DNA from 4 places in the Lysinibacillus sp. RC79 genome. Region 4 is predicted to be linked to each of the others. Evidence: riboswitches for the same ligand, from Rfam matches in the RefSeq annotation. Region 4 holds a riboswitch; each other region holds the start of a gene.
The links. Region 4 has a riboswitch for S-adenosylmethionine ahead of ABH968_RS27410 (MetQ/NlpA family ABC transporter substrate-binding protein). Riboswitches for the same ligand answer to the same signal wherever they lie in the genome.

Region 1: linked by a shared signal. The riboswitch ahead of ABH968_RS25575 (O-acetylhomoserine aminocarboxypropyltransferase/cysteine synthase family protein) and the one ahead of ABH968_RS27410 (MetQ/NlpA family ABC transporter substrate-binding protein) in region 4 are both predicted to bind S-adenosylmethionine.
Region 2: linked by a shared signal. The riboswitch ahead of ABH968_RS16825 (Na+/H+ antiporter NhaC family protein) and the one ahead of ABH968_RS27410 (MetQ/NlpA family ABC transporter substrate-binding protein) in region 4 are both predicted to bind S-adenosylmethionine.
Region 3: linked by a shared signal. The riboswitch ahead of ABH968_RS02810 (methionine ABC transporter ATP-binding protein) and the one ahead of ABH968_RS27410 (MetQ/NlpA family ABC transporter substrate-binding protein) in region 4 are both predicted to bind S-adenosylmethionine.

Annotation. Positions count from the first base shown of each region.
Region 1 covers NZ_JBGCCD010000044.1:4,522-8,736, reverse strand. Annotated here, with positions in the region: gene ABH968_RS25580 (hypothetical protein) at 104-490, opposite strand; gene ABH968_RS25575 (O-acetylhomoserine aminocarboxypropyltransferase/cysteine synthase family protein) at 887-2,188, opposite strand; SAM riboswitch class I at 2,307-2,420, opposite strand; gene ABH968_RS25570 (glycerol-3-phosphate acyltransferase) at 2,712-3,344, shown strand; gene ABH968_RS25565 (DASS family sodium-coupled anion symporter) at 3,528-4,215, shown strand, end outside.
Region 2 covers NZ_JBGCCD010000018.1:39,363-43,577, reverse strand. Annotated here, with positions in the region: gene ABH968_RS16830 (DUF3951 domain-containing protein) at 133-291, shown strand; gene ABH968_RS16825 (Na+/H+ antiporter NhaC family protein) at 489-1,769, opposite strand; SAM riboswitch class I at 1,879-1,986, opposite strand; gene ABH968_RS16820 (hypothetical protein) at 2,253-2,600, opposite strand; gene crcB (fluoride efflux transporter CrcB) at 2,631-2,960, opposite strand; gene crcB (fluoride efflux transporter CrcB) at 2,957-3,319, opposite strand; gene ABH968_RS16805 (VOC family protein) at 3,994-4,215, opposite strand, start outside.
Region 3 covers NZ_JBGCCD010000002.1:114,923-119,137, reverse strand. Annotated here, with positions in the region: gene ABH968_RS02830 (arsenate reductase family protein) at 1-53, shown strand, start outside; gene gcvH (glycine cleavage system protein GcvH) at 134-514, shown strand; gene ABH968_RS02820 (toprim domain-containing protein) at 701-1,042, shown strand; gene ABH968_RS02815 (thioredoxin family protein) at 1,059-1,361, shown strand; SAM riboswitch class I at 1,427-1,531, shown strand; gene ABH968_RS02810 (methionine ABC transporter ATP-binding protein) at 1,614-2,642, shown strand; gene ABH968_RS02805 (methionine ABC transporter permease) at 2,632-3,300, shown strand; gene ABH968_RS02800 (MetQ/NlpA family ABC transporter substrate-binding protein) at 3,418-4,215, shown strand, end outside.
Region 4 covers NZ_JBGCCD010000058.1:1,436-5,650, reverse strand. Annotated here, with positions in the region: gene ABH968_RS27420 (methionine ABC transporter permease) at 1-19, opposite strand, end outside; gene ABH968_RS27415 (methionine ABC transporter ATP-binding protein) at 12-1,037, opposite strand; gene ABH968_RS27410 (MetQ/NlpA family ABC transporter substrate-binding protein) at 1,143-1,967, opposite strand; SAM riboswitch class I at 2,207-2,312, opposite strand; gene ABH968_RS27405 (pyridoxal phosphate-dependent aminotransferase) at 2,527-3,696, opposite strand; gene ABH968_RS27400 (PhzF family phenazine biosynthesis protein) at 3,834-4,215, shown strand, end outside.

The sequences.
Region 1 (4,215 bases), on a different contig from region 4:
TTAATTAAAAAATTTTTCAATTATGCTGGTCTATCTTCCTTATCTAATTAAAAAGCTCATTCCCTGTAGCAGCAGAGAATGAGCCCAATTATATGAGGGATAATTAACTAGCTTTGGCTAGCAATTTATAACGATATTGTGTTAAAGCTCGTTGCACCAGTCTTATTTCATCCTGCGTAAAATTTGGTATTGCATACGTACGTTCAACTAATTGGAATGTGCCGTATTTTAAATAATACTCTGTCGCAGGTAGAGGAATATGACTTGTTCCATAGCCTTCATAAGCTTCGAAAATTTCTTGTACTGTATAGCCTTCCTCGTTGACATAAACGACTTCCTTAAAAGCAGAATGTCCAAAGATCTCTTGCCATTTACTCTCAACTGACGCAAGTATGTTTTGAATGGACATGTTGTTCACAAACACATGACCTTCATTTAACTCATAAATAAGATAAGATGCCATGTTTTGCGCACTATACACATTTCCCATTTAAAACACTCCTTTATCATCAGTTTTGTAGATAAGAGTAGCTACTGGCTGAGCAACTACTCCTCTTCGTATATATTCAAAAGTGGGGGAGCACTTATGAAACTAATTTAGTTTGAGCATTGATTGAAAACACTTTACCGATCAACTAGTCGGCGCTTTAAATTGGTTCTAGGTTGGTAGCCCTTCGAACACTTTTCTTATTTCCTAGTATAAAGCAAGGAATTAATTAAGTCAATAATACTTATAAAATTACTAGGTATTATTTTTAGGAAATTTCAGTTACTTCACCAAATGAGGTGAGCGGATGATGCAGCAACGTTTGACGCATTACCAAATGAGGCCTATCGAATGAGAAAATACGTAAACGCTACAACATTAGCCAATATGTTTTATTTATTAAGCTTCTATTTTTTGTTGTGAAGCTGTTACTTGTTCAATAGCTTGTTCTAAATCTGCAATAATGTCCTCTACTGCCTCTAAACCGATGGATAAGCGAATGAGCGACTCGGTTACGCCAGTTTGGATTAGCTCCTCAGCTGATAGTTGCTGATGTGTAGTAGATGCTGGATGAATAATTAATGATTTGGCATCCCCTACATTTGCTACGTGCGAGAATAATTTCACACTATCGATTAATTTTCGCCCTGCTTCACGTCCACCTTTAATGCCAAATGTAAGCACTGAACCGAAGCCATTTCTTAAATATTTTTTAGCTAAATCATGCGTAGCAAAATCTTCTAAGCCATTGTAATTTACATATTCCACAGATGGGTGGTTTCGTAAATATTCGGCTACCGCTAATGCATTTTCATTGTGTTTAGGAATACGCAAATGAAGCGTTTCTAAACCTTGTAATAAATTAAATGCTGCATCGGCACTTAATGTTGGTCCAAAGTCGCGTAGCAATTGCACACGCAGTTTTGTGGCAAATGCAGCCTCTGCTGTGTCAATACCATAACGCAAACCGTGATAAGATGCATCTGGCTCAGTAAAGCCTGGGAAACGCCCACGAGTCCAATCAAACTTCCCTGCATCTACTACAACGCCACCTAAAGTTGTACCATGGCCGCCTATCCATTTTGTTGCGGAATGAACAACGATATCTGCACCGAAGTCAATTGGGGTAGAGCCATATGGTGAAGCAAATGTGCTATCAATAATTAATGGTAAGCCGTTTTCATGTGCTATATTTGCTACCGCTTCAATATCTAATACCTTTAAACTTGGGTTACCGTAAATTTCAGCGAACACAGCCTTTGTTTTATCAGTAATAGCTGCTCGGAAATTTTCTGGATTTGTTTCGTCTACAAAAATCGTTTTAATACCGTAGTTTGGTAGTGTGTTAGCGAATAAATTATAAGTACCTCCGTATAAAGAGCTACCTGCAACAATTTCATCGCCTGCCCCTGCAAGATTTAAAATGGAAAACGCGATTGCTGCTGCACCAGATGAAAGTGCTACTGCTGCTGTACCGCCTTCTAATAAAGCGACGCGTTTTTCAAAAACATCTACAGTTGGGTTTGTAATTCGTGTGTAAATATTGCCAGCTTCCTCTAAGGCAAAAAGACGTTGCGCATGAGCAGTGTCTTTAAAAACGAAAGCCGTTGAGCGATATACGGGTACTGTACGAGATCCTGTTACCGGGTCTGGCTCTTGGCCACCGTGTAACAGCAATGTTTCTGGTTTAAATTTTGTCATTGTATACCTCCAAATGGTTATTTTTTTTACGATGGTACCGGAGATGAGGAGGATTTTTTCAGTAGAAAACAAAAACCCTCTTCAGCTAAGAAGAGGGTTGCGGTTGCAAGTTTTCCTCCCCTTATCTGCCAGATCCAAGTAAGAATCTGTAGGAATTAGCACCTTAGCAAGTTCGTCACTTACTGGTTGCCGGGCATCATAGGGCCTATCCCTCCGCCGCTCTTGATAAGAGTATGAGATTCAATTTCCATCGTTGTTACAAAGTATAAACATAGATTTTTTCTCTGTCAACACTAAAATTTTATTTTTTCCGAAACTTCTGTCTGCTTTTTTACGTAATACGAGCGCATACACTATTTTAGGTATTTATAATTTTTATCATCAAAAGTTAGGGATGCAATTTGTTAAAATGTATGCCTTTATATCAGTTGAGTGGAGACTGGACGCCCCCAGGAAAGCGCCCAGTAGGAACGGAAATCAACCTCACGCTATGGTGATGAGCTTATTAGAAAGGAGGATTTTTATGATAAAAGCTGTTATTATTTTTCTTCTTGTCGGTTATTTGATTGGCTGTATTCACGGCTCTAAAGTTGCTCAGTTTTTATCCGGGGTAGATTTAAAAAAGACTGGTCATGGCAATGCAGGTGCCTCTAATGCAACACTTTCCCTTGGATGGAAATACGGCATATTAGTTGCACTGATCGATATCGGTAAAGGCGTTATAGCTATAATCGGTGCACATGTCTATTTAGCAGATATAACACAATTAACAGAAGTACAAGTTTGGCTCTTTCTCTATATCGTAGCTGCTGGTGTTATTCTAGGTCACAATTTCCCATTTTATATGGGCTTCAATGGCGGTAAAGGAACTGCTTCAATCATAGGGATATTACTTGCGATTGATTGGAAAATTGGCTTATTTGCACTCATTTTATTTGTTATTTTATCTTTCGCGACGAACTATTTAATTGTCGGTGTACTTGAATTTTATCTCGTTTTTTGTACAGCCACTTATTTATGGATTCCTGGAGTTGGCCCAACGATTATAGCCCTATTACTTTTTGGTTTAGCCATCATTTTGCATATCGAAAATATTAAGCGACTGATGATAGGAACTGAACCTAAAGTGACTTCTGCATTCAAAAAGAAAAAATAATATATTTTGGATATTTTTGTCTTTTCTATGGCCGCATATTTTCTCGTAACTGCCCATTATCGCTATAAATAGAGGGTATTTCACATACTAGTTTTTTTACAATAAATAGACAAATCAACTTTCTTAATAAAGCATTTTACTAGCCGATGTTATAGAAAATTGTAATAGAAAGGATGAAAAAGTATGTCTACTTCTGAACAAGCAAAATCAAAACGTAATTTGAAGCCGCTATGGATTGGATTAGCCTTCGCTTCATTAATCATCATTACTTTTTTACCTAACAACGGCGATTTACCTGTAGCTGGACAACGAGCTTTAGCTATCTTAGCTTTCGCGGTCATCCTATGGGTTACAGAAGCAGTATCCTATCCCGTTAGCTCTGCCATGATTATTGCTCTCGTTACAATCTTACTAGGGTTAGCTCCGTCAATGGAAGATCCAACGAGAGCGCTAGGAACATCGGATGCATTAAAGTTAGCATTAAGCGGATTTAGTAATTCCGCAGTTGCACTAGTAGCAGCAGCTCTTTTCCTAGCGGCAGCCATGCAAATTACTAATTTACATAAACGTCTTGCGCTATGGATACTTTCACTAGTTGGGACAAAAACGAAAGCCATTGTATTCGGTGCTATTTTAGTATCTATTGCACTCGCATTCTTTGTCCCTTCTGCTACTGCACGTGCAGGCGCAGTTGTACCAATACTACTCGGAATGGTAGCAGCATTTGGTTTACCACGTGATAGTCGACTTGCTGCTTTACTTGTCATTACCTCTGTACAAGCTGTTTCCATTTGGAATATCGGTATTAAAACGGCAGCAGCTCAAAATATGGTCGCTTTAAATTTCATCAAAGAACAATTCGGTGTAGATA
Region 2 (4,215 bases), on a different contig from region 4:
ATTATTTTTACAATCTGAGCATGTCAAATGTTTGATGACAATATAATAGTACAGTTGCCTACATTAATTGGTAGTACACCTACAAAATAGGAAAACCATAACTAACTACTCGGTGAGAAAGGATAAGATGGAATGAATATTGGGAATAGCGTTGCGCTTATTGTAAGTCTGATTTTTTCAAGCATTTTGGTTCGTGCAATTTATCGCGTTTTTGTGAAAAAGAAAGTACCTACTATGACCTATACACCATATGATGATGCCATGAATGGAGTAGGAAAACATGACAATTGAACTTTTAAGTGAGTAGTTCAATCCTCAAAAAGTACGGTAATTTTAACAGGTGCCAACTTATTTTAATTAAAGCGAGCTTGCAGACTTGCCTCAAATAAAAAATCCAATCGTTTTGATTAATCTTTTTTCAAAACGATTGGATTATTTTAATTTGAAATCATTCTAAAGATTCATCCGTCACTTTAAAGTGATGAAGTTCAGGCTGTCTTTTTTGCCGGGTATCCGATGAGGATAGCGATAATTCCGCAAATTCCTATAAGGATTGGATAGAACGAGTATTGTAGCATGCTCACTGGCGAAATTCCGGCTACGCTTGCGGCTGCGAGGAATTGGGCTCCGTATGGCAGAATGCCTTGGATCGTACAGGAGAAAATATCTAATATACTTGCGGACTTTCTCGGCTCAATCTCATACTGTTCAGCAATATTTTTTGCAAGCGGACCAGCAATTAAAATAGCAATCGTATTATTGGCCGTAGATAAATTAGTTAAGCCCACTAGGCCAGCAATGCCAAATTCAGCACCTTTTTTCGATTTAATTCTTCGTGTCGCAAGGTAAAGCAGAAAGTCAATTCCTCCGTTAAACTTTATAATCTCCACCATGCCAGCTATTAATATCGCAAGAAATGCCATTTCATACATGCCTGACATTCCTTCGCCAATCTTTTGCAAAAGGCTCATTAAATGATAGCTGCCATCCGCTAAGCCAACAGCCCCGGCAAGAACAATCCCAAATGCTAGAACAAGGAAAACATTCATTCCAGCTAACGCAAAAATAATAACCAAAACATAGGGAACAATTTTTATCCAACTATAGCTTAAATGCTCGACTTGTCCCGTTTCACCCATTGTGATAACCCCTAAAATGATGCTCGTTACAATAGCTGCTGGCAACACAATCCAAAAATTCACCTTAAATTTATCCTTCATTTGTGCGCCTTGTGAACGAACGGCAGTAATTGTTGTATCTGAAATAAAAGATAAATTATCGCCAAACATCGAACCGCCAACAATCGCTGCCATTACTAAAGCCATGGAAAGGTCGATATGCCCGCTTATCCCAACTCCAATTGGCGCCAGTGCAACAATCGTTCCCACCGATGTACCCATAGACAGGGAGATAAAGCAGGCAATGATGAACAGGCCTACGACAAGCAAGTTTGGTGGAACGACCGATAAAGCAAAGTTAACAGTGGAATCCACTGCCCCCATGCCTTTTGCTACCTCTGAAAAGGCACCAGCCAAGAGAAAAATAACAACCATCAGCATGACATTTAAATTTCCTGCGCCTTTACAAAAAATATCAACCTTTTGCGAAAACGATTCTTTTCGATTCATCGCCAGAGCCACAGCACCTGAAATGGAAATGGCTACAATGACTGGAAATGCGTAAAAATCACCTGTAATAACCCCTGAACCAATAAATAAGATCAAAAAAACAACAAATGGGATCAGCGCCCATGGATTCCCTTTCTTCATGTCTACCTCCAAAAAATAAAATTGGACACGTCTTTTGTCCATTCTTTTTTACGAAAAAAAGGCCTCTTCTTGTACCAACAAGAAGAGGCCTTATATCTATAAAACACTCCTCTTATCTATCAAGCCTTTGCCTGCTGGATTTGGCACAGTAACTTAAATCATAAGTTCCGCTGCCGAGATTTCATCGGGCCAGTCCCTCCATCTCTCTTGATAAGAAGCAAATATATTATTTTTTTTCACAATAATAAATATTAAAATAAAAAATCAATATTTGCAACATATTTTTATTCAAACTTTACTCCAAAGTTACATTCTGAAATATTTATGGAGGAAATTTGAACAAATAACAGGGATCAGAGGATAGGAAACTGCGATTTTTTGTACTGCTATGGAAATTTGATGTAACAATTGAAGGGAAAATAAAAGAAGTGTTGTAACAATTACAACTTTAAAAGGAGGCGCCCTTGAGACATCGAGAGGCGCCTAAAACATTTGTGGTAAAAATTCCGTCATAAAGCGTTGATTTTTACGCAGCCATATTTTTAAAATCATACGATGTGTTAGAAGTCGTTGTCTTTTATGTGGTCTAGCCTTTGCCTCTATTAAACTTTGAAGTAGAATACATGTTTCTGTTGCAAATGCTTGAGGATCAACGAGGACGTCTAGTTTATAATCAATTAACTGTGCAGCCTGTACCTTTGCAAGTAAGAGTGCAAAGCGAGTATTCATTTCTGGAAAGTTTTCTTCTAGTTCTAGGTCGATTAAAGTATATAGTGTTTGTTCAATTTCAACTTCAAGCGCTTGTAATTGTTCGATTGATGGCTGTGTCACAAAATCACCTCTAGTTTCTCAAAAATACTGCTACACAAGGAAAAAGCCAAGTGCAGCGAAAAGTAAACCGAATAAAACTGTAGTGCATATATAAACAATCGCTTGTCTCCATTTTTTCTGCTCCAAGAGCTGTAAACATTCAAAACCAAATGTTGAAAAAGTCGTATAGGCCCCTAAAAAACCAATCCCTATAAAATGCCAAATCCAATCACTTGGATGTGATGCAAATAGAAAGCCAAGCGCAAAAGAACCCGTTATATTGATCAAAAACGTTGCCCATGGGTATGTATGGACAATCAATTTTCCTAGATAAAATCTCGTTAGTGCACCCAAAAATCCACCGATACCAATAATTATCATACGATGCGCCCCTTTGCTAGTTTAAATCCTAGCCATGCACAAGCTAAACCGCCAAATACACTCACTAAAATATAAAGACCGGCTTGTAGCCATTTACTATCCTGTAAAAGTAATAGCGTTTCTAAAGAAAATGTCGAAAAGGTTGTAAAGGCACCAAAAAAGCCAGTACCAATTCCTAAAATAATAGGCGTACGTTTTGTAAACGTTGTAAATAGCCATGCTAAACAAAAGCAGCCAATTAAGTTTATGCAAAGTGTCGCAAATGGAAAACCACCGTTATTTGAAAGTGCTAGACCGAGGCTATATCGACAGATGGCACCCAAAAATCCGCCAATTCCAACAGCTAAAAATGATTTCAACGTAAAGACTCCTTACTAAAATGTCTATATTAAAAAGTGTATCATGAGATGCCCATTTTAGATAATAGTTAGGTGTTAAATTAAAGTTGGGTGATAAATTAAAAAAGTTAGGTAATAAATTTAAAAAGTTGGGTGATAAATTAAAAAAGTTAGGCGATAAATAAAAAAAGTTGGGTGATAAACTAAAGTTAGGCGATAAATTTAAAAATTAGGGCGATAAACCTTGAAATTGTTCCGATAAATCGAAAATTTGTTCCGATAAACCTTGAATTTGTTCCGATAAATTGATTTGGACCCTATCGAACTAGCTTTGTTCGATAGGGTCCTCCAGCGATGTTTCAATAACATGTTTTAATTGAAAAATAGAAGATTGTTGACTTTCGCTCTTCTTGAAAATAAAGATAGTTTCTATTATTTCGTTTAACTGCGGCAAACCATAATAGTGAATGTTGGAGTAGTAGTGAAGGTTAATTAGTTAACACAGCCAATCGTATTGTCTATTTGTAGGAATCAAGGACACTTCTTACCGATTTTATTTCCTTCATCGTAAATGGAACTTGATTCTTTTAGCCACTCTGCCATCGCACGTGTATACATACAGCCTCTGCTTCACACAAGTAGTGTAACAGATGAACTTGTTTCTGCTGTCGCAATCATGTCATAATTTATTATTACTATAATTGACCTTTAACATTGTCAATGACAGTAGCAAAATCTTTATTGGCATCAAGACTTTCCGTTATTGTAAAAACATATCCATCTGGATCTTCTAAAGATAATTCTTTTGCATTCCATGGTTGAACTGTCGGTTGTTGAATAATATTCGTTTTATTTTCCAGTGCGGCTTGATAAATACTATGAATATCACTAGAGAATAAATTAATAATGACTGAGTC
Region 3 (4,215 bases), on a different contig from region 4:
AAAAAGTTACTTTAGGGTTTAAAGAATCAGATTTTGAGCAAGCTTGGAAATAACGCTTTTAATCTTGTTTTTATGGAAGAAGTATGGCACACTGAAAATGAATATATTACATATTTATGGAGGGGTTTTTTGCATGAGCACACCTAAAGACTTACGTTACTCTGAAGAGCACGAATGGGTAAAAGTAGAAGATGGTAAAGTACGTATCGGTATTTCTCATTTCGCACAATCTGAACTTGGAGATATCGTTTTCGTTGAGCTTCCACAAGTTGGCGACGAAATCAAAACTGATGATCCATTCGGTAGCGTAGAATCTGTAAAAACAGTTTCTGAATTATACGCACCAATCTCAGGTACAGTAGTTGAAGTAAATGCAGATTTAGAAGATAGCCCAGAATTCGTTAATGAATCACCATATGAAAAAGCATGGATGGTCGTTGTAGAGCCTGCTGATGCATCAGAAGTTGAAAAGCTTATGACAGCTGAGCAATACGAAGAAATGATTGCTGAATAAGACAAGCCTGTATTAGAAAAACGTCGGAAACTACCGACGTTTTTTATTATCTTCATTCATCCTGCTCCTATAGTAAGTGAGGTGAATGTAAGTATATTCCTTTATCAATAGGTGTCTAACTGTATCAACGATAAAGTTTATTGATATAATGGATTATAAGGGATATGTCTAAATGGGGGTGGCGTGATGGTCGAGGGAAAATGCTTAATTGTCGAAGGTCGATCGGATAAGCTTCAAATTGAACCTATTTTAAATGAAGATGTTAAAATACTTTGTACGAATGGTACAATTGGTGTGCATCAATTAGAAGAGCTACTTGATCCATACGAGGGTTGTGAGCTTTATACGTTTTTTGATGCAGATACATCGGGTGATAAACTACGAGCATTAATGGACAGACATTATCCAGAGGCTGAGCATTTACGTACGATGCCAACATATAAGGAAGTTGAGACAACTCCGAGGAAAGTGTTAGCGGCGATATTGCTTCGTGCACATTTCTCAATCCATAATGAATATATTTTGTAAGGTTGCGTGAAAAATGATGGAAGAATGGTCAAAAGAGCAGTGGGACGCGGTTGTCCTGTCAGGTGAAAAGGCTGCCTTTTATTTATATACGCCTATGTGTGGAACGTGTGCAGTTGCATCGAAAATGATGATGGTTATTGAGCAATTGCTGCCACAGCTACAGGTTGGTAAAGCGAATATTAATTTTATAGAGCAAATAGCTTTTGATCATAAAATCGAAAGTGTACCATGTTTACTCGTATGTGAAGGCGGAAAAGTGACAGAAAAGGTTTATGCCTTCCAATCCGTACCATATTTATACGAATTATTAAAAAATTAATTGACTGAACTTTACTCGCGTGGTAAAGTAACAAATATATTAAAAAAACAATTAAATATATCGAACTCTTATAAAGAGCGGCGGAGGGAAGTGCCCTATGAAGCCCGGCAACCATCACAATCGTGAAAAGGTGCCAAATCACCCAAAGATTTATCTTTGAAAGATGAGAGAACGGTTTAGCGTATATTACGTGACCCCTTCTACTTGTCTATAAGTGAAGGGGTTTTTTATATGAGAAAAGGAGAATTCGCTATGATTCAGCTTCAAAATATTACGAAGAAATACAAAACCGCGAATGGCGAATTAACTGCAGTCAAAGACGTCAACCTTTCTATCAATAAAGGTGAAATTTTTGGCATTATCGGCTATAGTGGCGCTGGTAAAAGTACAATGATTCGCTTGTTAAACGGTTTAGAAAAGCCTACATCTGGTACGGTGACGGTTAACAATCAAGCATTTTCATCCATAAAGGGGCAAAAGCTCAGAGATGCTAGACAAAAGGTTAGTATGATTTTCCAGCATTTCAATTTACTTTGGTCTAGAACTGTTGAAGAAAACATCGCTTTCCCCCTAGAAATCGCAGGTGTTCCAAAGGCAAAACGTGAAGCACATGTGAAAGAATTAATAACTTTAGTTGGCTTAGAAGGGCGCGCTAAAGCATATCCATCACAACTTTCAGGGGGACAAAAGCAACGTGTAGGTATCGCTCGTGCGCTTGCTAATAATCCAGAGGTATTGTTATGTGATGAGGCAACATCCGCACTCGATCCGGAGACAACAGATGCTATCCTTGATCTCCTTGTCGATATTAACGAACGATTAGGTCTAACGATTGTGTTAATCACACATGAAATGCACGTTATTCGCAAAATTTGTCATCGTGTAGCGGTTATGGAAGCTGGAGAAATTGTAGAACGTGGTGAAGTATTACAAGTATTCCAAGCTCCACAAGCTGCCATTACGAAAAAATTCGTTTCTCAAATTACAGATACGAAGGAAACACAAGAAACTGTGGCACAAATTAAAGCAAATTACCCTAATGGACAACTTGTTAAGCTAATCTTTGTAGGAGAAAAAACAGAGCAGCCTGTCATTTCACATCTTGTGAAACAGTTTGATGTAGAAGTAAGTATTGTACATGGTAATATTTCGCAAACGAAAAATGGAGCGTACGGTACACTTGTTGTACAAATTGTTGGCTCAGAGGAAAATGTTGCTGCTGCACTGAGCTACTTAAATACAGTCGAAGTACAAACGGAGGTGATTACAAATGCTAACTAGTCTTTTTCCGAATGTCGACTGGGAAAAAATGTGGGACGCTACGTATGAAACGTTGTACATGACAACAATTTCTACGGTCATCACATTTATACTTGGATTAGTAATTGGAATCTTATTGTTTTTATCAAGTCCCAACCAACTATGGGCCAATAAAATTGTGAACTTTTTAACAGGATCAATCGTTAACATTTTCCGTTCGATTCCATTTATCGTTTTGATTATTTTATTAATTCCATTTACGAAATTTTTACTTGGCACAATTCGTGGCGCAGATGCGGCTTTACCAGCACTAATTATTGGAGCTGCACCATTCTATGCACGAATGGTATTAATTGCTTTACGTGAAATTGATAAAGGTGTTATTGAAGCAGCTCGTTCAATGGGTGCCAAAACGTCAACGATTATTTGGAAAGTATTAATTCCAGAATCGTTACCAGCGCTTATTTCTGGTCTTACTGTAACAGCTGTAGCACTTGTCGGTTATACTGCGATGGCAGGTATTATCGGTGCAGGTGGTCTAGGAAACTTAGCATTCTTAGATGGTTTCCAACGTAATCGCCAAGATGTAACTTTAATGGCGACTATATTAATCTTAATAGTAGTATTTATTATTCAATGGATTGGCGACATGATTACGATCAAAACAGATAAACGCTAAAGAGGGGCTAATAAAAATTGTAGTGACAAAAAGAGTATCTCGCTACGAACATCTAAGAGGTTATCTCGGTTTTATACCGCTAACATATTTAAATAAGTAAAAAGGGAGAGTAATAAAATGAAGAAGTTATTAGCAGGATTATTTTTATCAGTATTAGTACTAGCTTTAGCCGCTTGTGGTGCTGGTAAAAAAGAAGATACAAGCTCAAACTCATCATCTGGTGATAGTAAAGAAAACGTAACGTTAACAGTAGGTGCTTCGAATACACCTCATGCGGTTATTCTGGAAAAAGCAAAACCAATTTTAGCTAAAGAAGGTATCGATCTTAAAATTGAAACATATCAAGACTATGTATTACCAAACCAAGATTTAGAATCTGGCGAACTTGATGCAAACTACTTCCAACACATCCCTTATTTAGAGAAGGAAATTAAAGAAAAGGGTTATGATTTTGTAAACGCTGGTGGTATTCACATTGAGCCAATCGGTATCTACTCTAAAAAATATAAATCTCTTGAGGATTTACCAAAGGGTGCAACAATTTTACTTTCTAACTCTGTTGCAGACCACGGGCGTATGCTTTCATTATTAGAAGCTAAGGGCTTAATTAAACTTAAGGATGGAGTAGATAAAACATCTGCTGAACTTAAAGATATTGAAGATAATCCAAAAAACTTCAAATTCGATGCAAATACAGCTCCTGAAATGCTTGTACAAATGTATGAAAATAATGAAGGTGATGCAGTTCTTATCAATTCTAACTACGCAATCGACAACGGACTAAATCCAATGGAAGATTCTATTTCTCTTGAAGATAAAGAATCTCCGTATGTAAACATTATCGCTGTACGTGCTGGTGATGAAACAAAATCAGAAATTAAAAAATTAATAGAAGTATTAAAATCTAAAGAAATC
Region 4 (4,215 bases):
AGCTTTGAATGCTATTCATTTAATTCGCCTCCTAATTCTTCAACGCTTACCCCATTTTCTGCAAAATACTTAAGTGCTTTATCTACGATATGTGACTCACCGTGTAGATGCACGACAATATTACCGACAATGCCGTTTTTTAATTCAATGATATTGGCTGTTAAAATATTTGGTTGTACATCATAAACTTTGCTCACTTCTGCTAGTAATGGTTTCCCTGTACTTTCACCAAGGAATGTTAAACGAATAACGCTTCCCGAAACATTTAATTGCTCGATAAGGGAAGGGGATAAATTACGTTGAGAAATGGTATTTAAAAATTTTCGTGTCGTTGGATGCTGAGGCTTCGAAAATAGTTCTATAGCAGAGCCATATTCCACAACTGTCCCTGATTCAAGAACGGATACATCATCGCAAATTTTTTGAATAACATTCATTTCATGTGTAATGAGTAAAATAGTGATGCCTAGCTCACGATTAATTTTCAAGAGAAGCTCAAGAATGGCGTCAGTTGTTTCAGGATCGAGTGCACTTGTCGCTTCATCACTGAGCAAAATTTCAGGCTCTTGGGCAAGGGCACGTGCAATAGCGACACGTTGTTTTTGACCACCTGAAAGCTGGCTAGGATAACTATCTAATTTCTCTGTTAGGCCAACAATTTCTGCATATTTTGCAACGCGTTTTTTCACTTCAGAGTCATTATAGCCAAGAAGCTTTAATGGTACCGAGATATTGTTGTAAACAGTCGCTGTTTTTAAGAGGTTAAAATGCTGGAAAATCATCCCGATTTTTCGACGAGTTTTGCGAAGGTCGTTTAGAGAAAGGGAAGTAATATCTACATGATCGATTAATACCTTTCCTGTTGTTGGACGCTCTAATAAATTGACACAGCGAATAAGGGTACTTTTTCCTGCGCCACTATAGCCAATAACTCCATGAATTTCACCTTTATTGACATGTAAGTTAATACCATCTACTGCTTTGACGATACCTTTTTTAGTTTTAAATTCTTTTGTTATATTTTCTAATTGAATCATACTGTGATATCTCCTTTCTAAGACCTTCTATAAAGCAAGAATCTGCTAGCTTTCCTGTAGGAGTCTCGCAGATTCTCGATTTTATGAAAGGTCCTTAATCGTCACTTACCAGCTTGGAATTACAGAACCTTGGAATTTTTCTTCTATAAATTTACGTACTTCATCAGATTGATAAGCTTCAATAAATTTTTTGATCGTTGGGTCATCTTTGTTTTCAGCACGTACTACAATGTAATTCACATATGGAGAGTCCGTAGATTCTAAAAGGATGGAATCTTTTTTAGGGTTAATGCCAGCATCAAGTGCGAAGTTCGTATTAATAGCTGCTACATCTACTTCACTAAGCTGTTTTGGAATTTGTGCAGCCTCTAATTCTATGAATTTTAAATTCTTTTTATTTTCTTCCACATCGCGAATAGATGCTGTTAAGCCGGTACCGTCTTTTAATTTAATATAGCCGGCCTCTTGAAGGACAAATAGGGCACGAGCTCCGTTTGTTGGATCATTTGGTAATCCGAATGTTGCACCATCAGGAACTTCATCGAGTGATTTATATTTCTCAGAGTATATGCCCAGAGGATTTAAAATTGTTTTTCCTACTGGCACTAAATCTGTATTGTGATCTTTGTTAAATGTTTCGAGGAATGGCTTGTGTTGATAGCTGTTTACATCAAGATCACCCTCGGCTAACGATGTATTTGGTAAAACATAATCAGAGAAAGTTTTTAGTTCTACTTCTAAACCATTTTCTTTGGCAACTTTTGCAGCAACTTCTGCAATTTGTTCGTGTGGACCAGAAGTTACACCCACTACAATTTTATTTTCATTAATAGCCTTACCTTTACTGTCTTCTTTAGTACCACAGCCTACTAATGCTGCTACCAATGTGAGACTCGCTAAACCTAGTAAAAATTTGTTTTTCTTTTTCATGAAACATACCTCCAAAGTTGTTTTATCGGTTATTAAAAAAACAATTTCGCCTTGGCGTAATTGTAGCTGACGCTTTGCTTTCGCTACAGATAAACAATGCCGTCCGGATTTTGAATTGTGCTAGCACAATTCATTCCTTTCAAAATCCGTGACATCCGCCGGAGGCTTTTATCTTCATATAAATGAAGATAAAAAAAACTCTCTTAAAAAATTAAGAGAGGCTCATGAAAAAGTGTCCTCTCTTATCTTTCAAACGATAATCGTTTGCAGGATTTAGCACCTTCCTTAAAAAAAGGAGGTTGCCGAGCTTCATAGGGCCAGTCCCTCAGCTACTCTTGATAAGAGATTTATAATATTTTTTTGTAAATCCGATAGAACTAATATAAATTATAGGATATAGTAAGTCAATCGAATTTTTAAAATTTTTTATTTTATTATAATATTTAGTTGAAACAGAATCCGCTAGAAGAAGGGCTGGAGCAACTAAAAAAAGATTGTGAAATGAAAAACTGTTTCCATAGCAAGTTTGAGCTAATGGAAGGTAGGGGAATTGAAATGTTCATGAGCTAAATAAGTTTAATTTTTCAATTCTGCTGATCGCTTCACGTAAGCGGTCTTCGTTAACAAGTAAGCCAACCCGTACATAGCCTTCACCATATTGACCGAAACCATTGCCTGCAGCTACTGCGATATCAGCTTTGTCGAGCAATAAATCGGCAAATTGTTCACTCGTAAAACCTAATGGAACAGGGAGCCATGCAAAGAAAGAGCCTTTCGGTGCTGTTACTTGCCAACCAATTCGCTGAGCTTCTTCGATCAGGACGTTTCGCCGATGCTCGTAAGTCACTCTTAGCCCATCCGCGCAACTCTGGGAAGCAGTAAGTGCAACTGCCGCGGCTTGTTGCACTGCAGGAAATTGACTACAGAATAGATGATCTTGAATAAGGTTAATGGCTGCAACAATATCGGGGTTACCAACTGCAAAACCAATGCGCCAGCCTGCCATATTATACGTTTTGGATAATGTATACATTTCAATACCGACATCTTTCGCACCGTCTGCTTGCAGGAAACTGATAGGTCTATTGCCGTCAAACCCAATCGCCCCGTAGGCAAAATCATGTGATACGATAATATTGTGCTCTTTTGCAAAGCGTACTGTTTCCTCGAAAAATTCAAGTGTTGCAGTACCACCAGTTGGGTTATTCGGGTAATTCAAGTAAAGCAGCTTCGCCTTTTCTTTTACTTCATCGGATAAAGCATTATAATCAGGCAGGAAATTATTTTCTGCAAAAAGTGGCATGACTTCAAAATTAACATCACCTAATATAACACCAGATAAGTAATCTGGATATCCTGGATCCGGTAATAGCATTGTATCACCGGGATTTAAAACGGCTAACGGTAGCTCAACAAGACCGATTTTCGTACCACCAAGAATAGCTACCTCTGTTTCAGGGTCAATGTCAACATTGTATTCACGTTTGTAGAAGCTTGCTGCTGCTTGGCGTAATTCAGCTATGCCACGAAATGGAGAGTATTTATGATTTTGAGAATTTTCTGCTGCCTCCTGTAATGCTTTAATAATGTGAGGAGGAGTGGGCTGATCTGGATTACCTTGACCAAGATTGATAACATCACGCCCTTCAGCTAGAGCAGCGTTTACTTTTTGCACAAGTGCTGCAAAAAATTGAGTTGGGAGTTGCTGTAGTTTTTTTGAGAATTCCATGCATGTTCACCTTTTTCAGAATATAATAATTATTAAAGATATGAAGCAAATAGTATTACTTTTTTTACTAAATGTCTAGAGTCTTTTCAGTTAACTAAAAACTAAAAGAGACCCAATTATATTTTGAGGTGAAAAAATTGAACAAAGTCTCATATTTTATCGTCAATGCTTTTACTACAGAACTTTACAAGGGAAATCCCACAGCAGTCTGTTTACTTGATTCAACAATACCTGAGGCGACCATGCAGAAAATTGCTCAGGAGATCCCTGTACCAACAACAGCATTTGTCCAAAAGAAAGATAATGATTTTTTTCTTAGATGGTTTACGCCAGCAAAGGAAATACCGATTTGTGGACATGGAACAATCGCTAGTGCTTTTTTACTCTGGAAACAAGGGATTGTACCCGTCAATTCTTCGATTACATTTCAGACTTTAAGTGGTCCTTTGCAAGCAAATTGGTTGAATGAACTAGTTGAAATAACAATTCAGAAGTATCGGTTAGAAGAGATTGAATGTC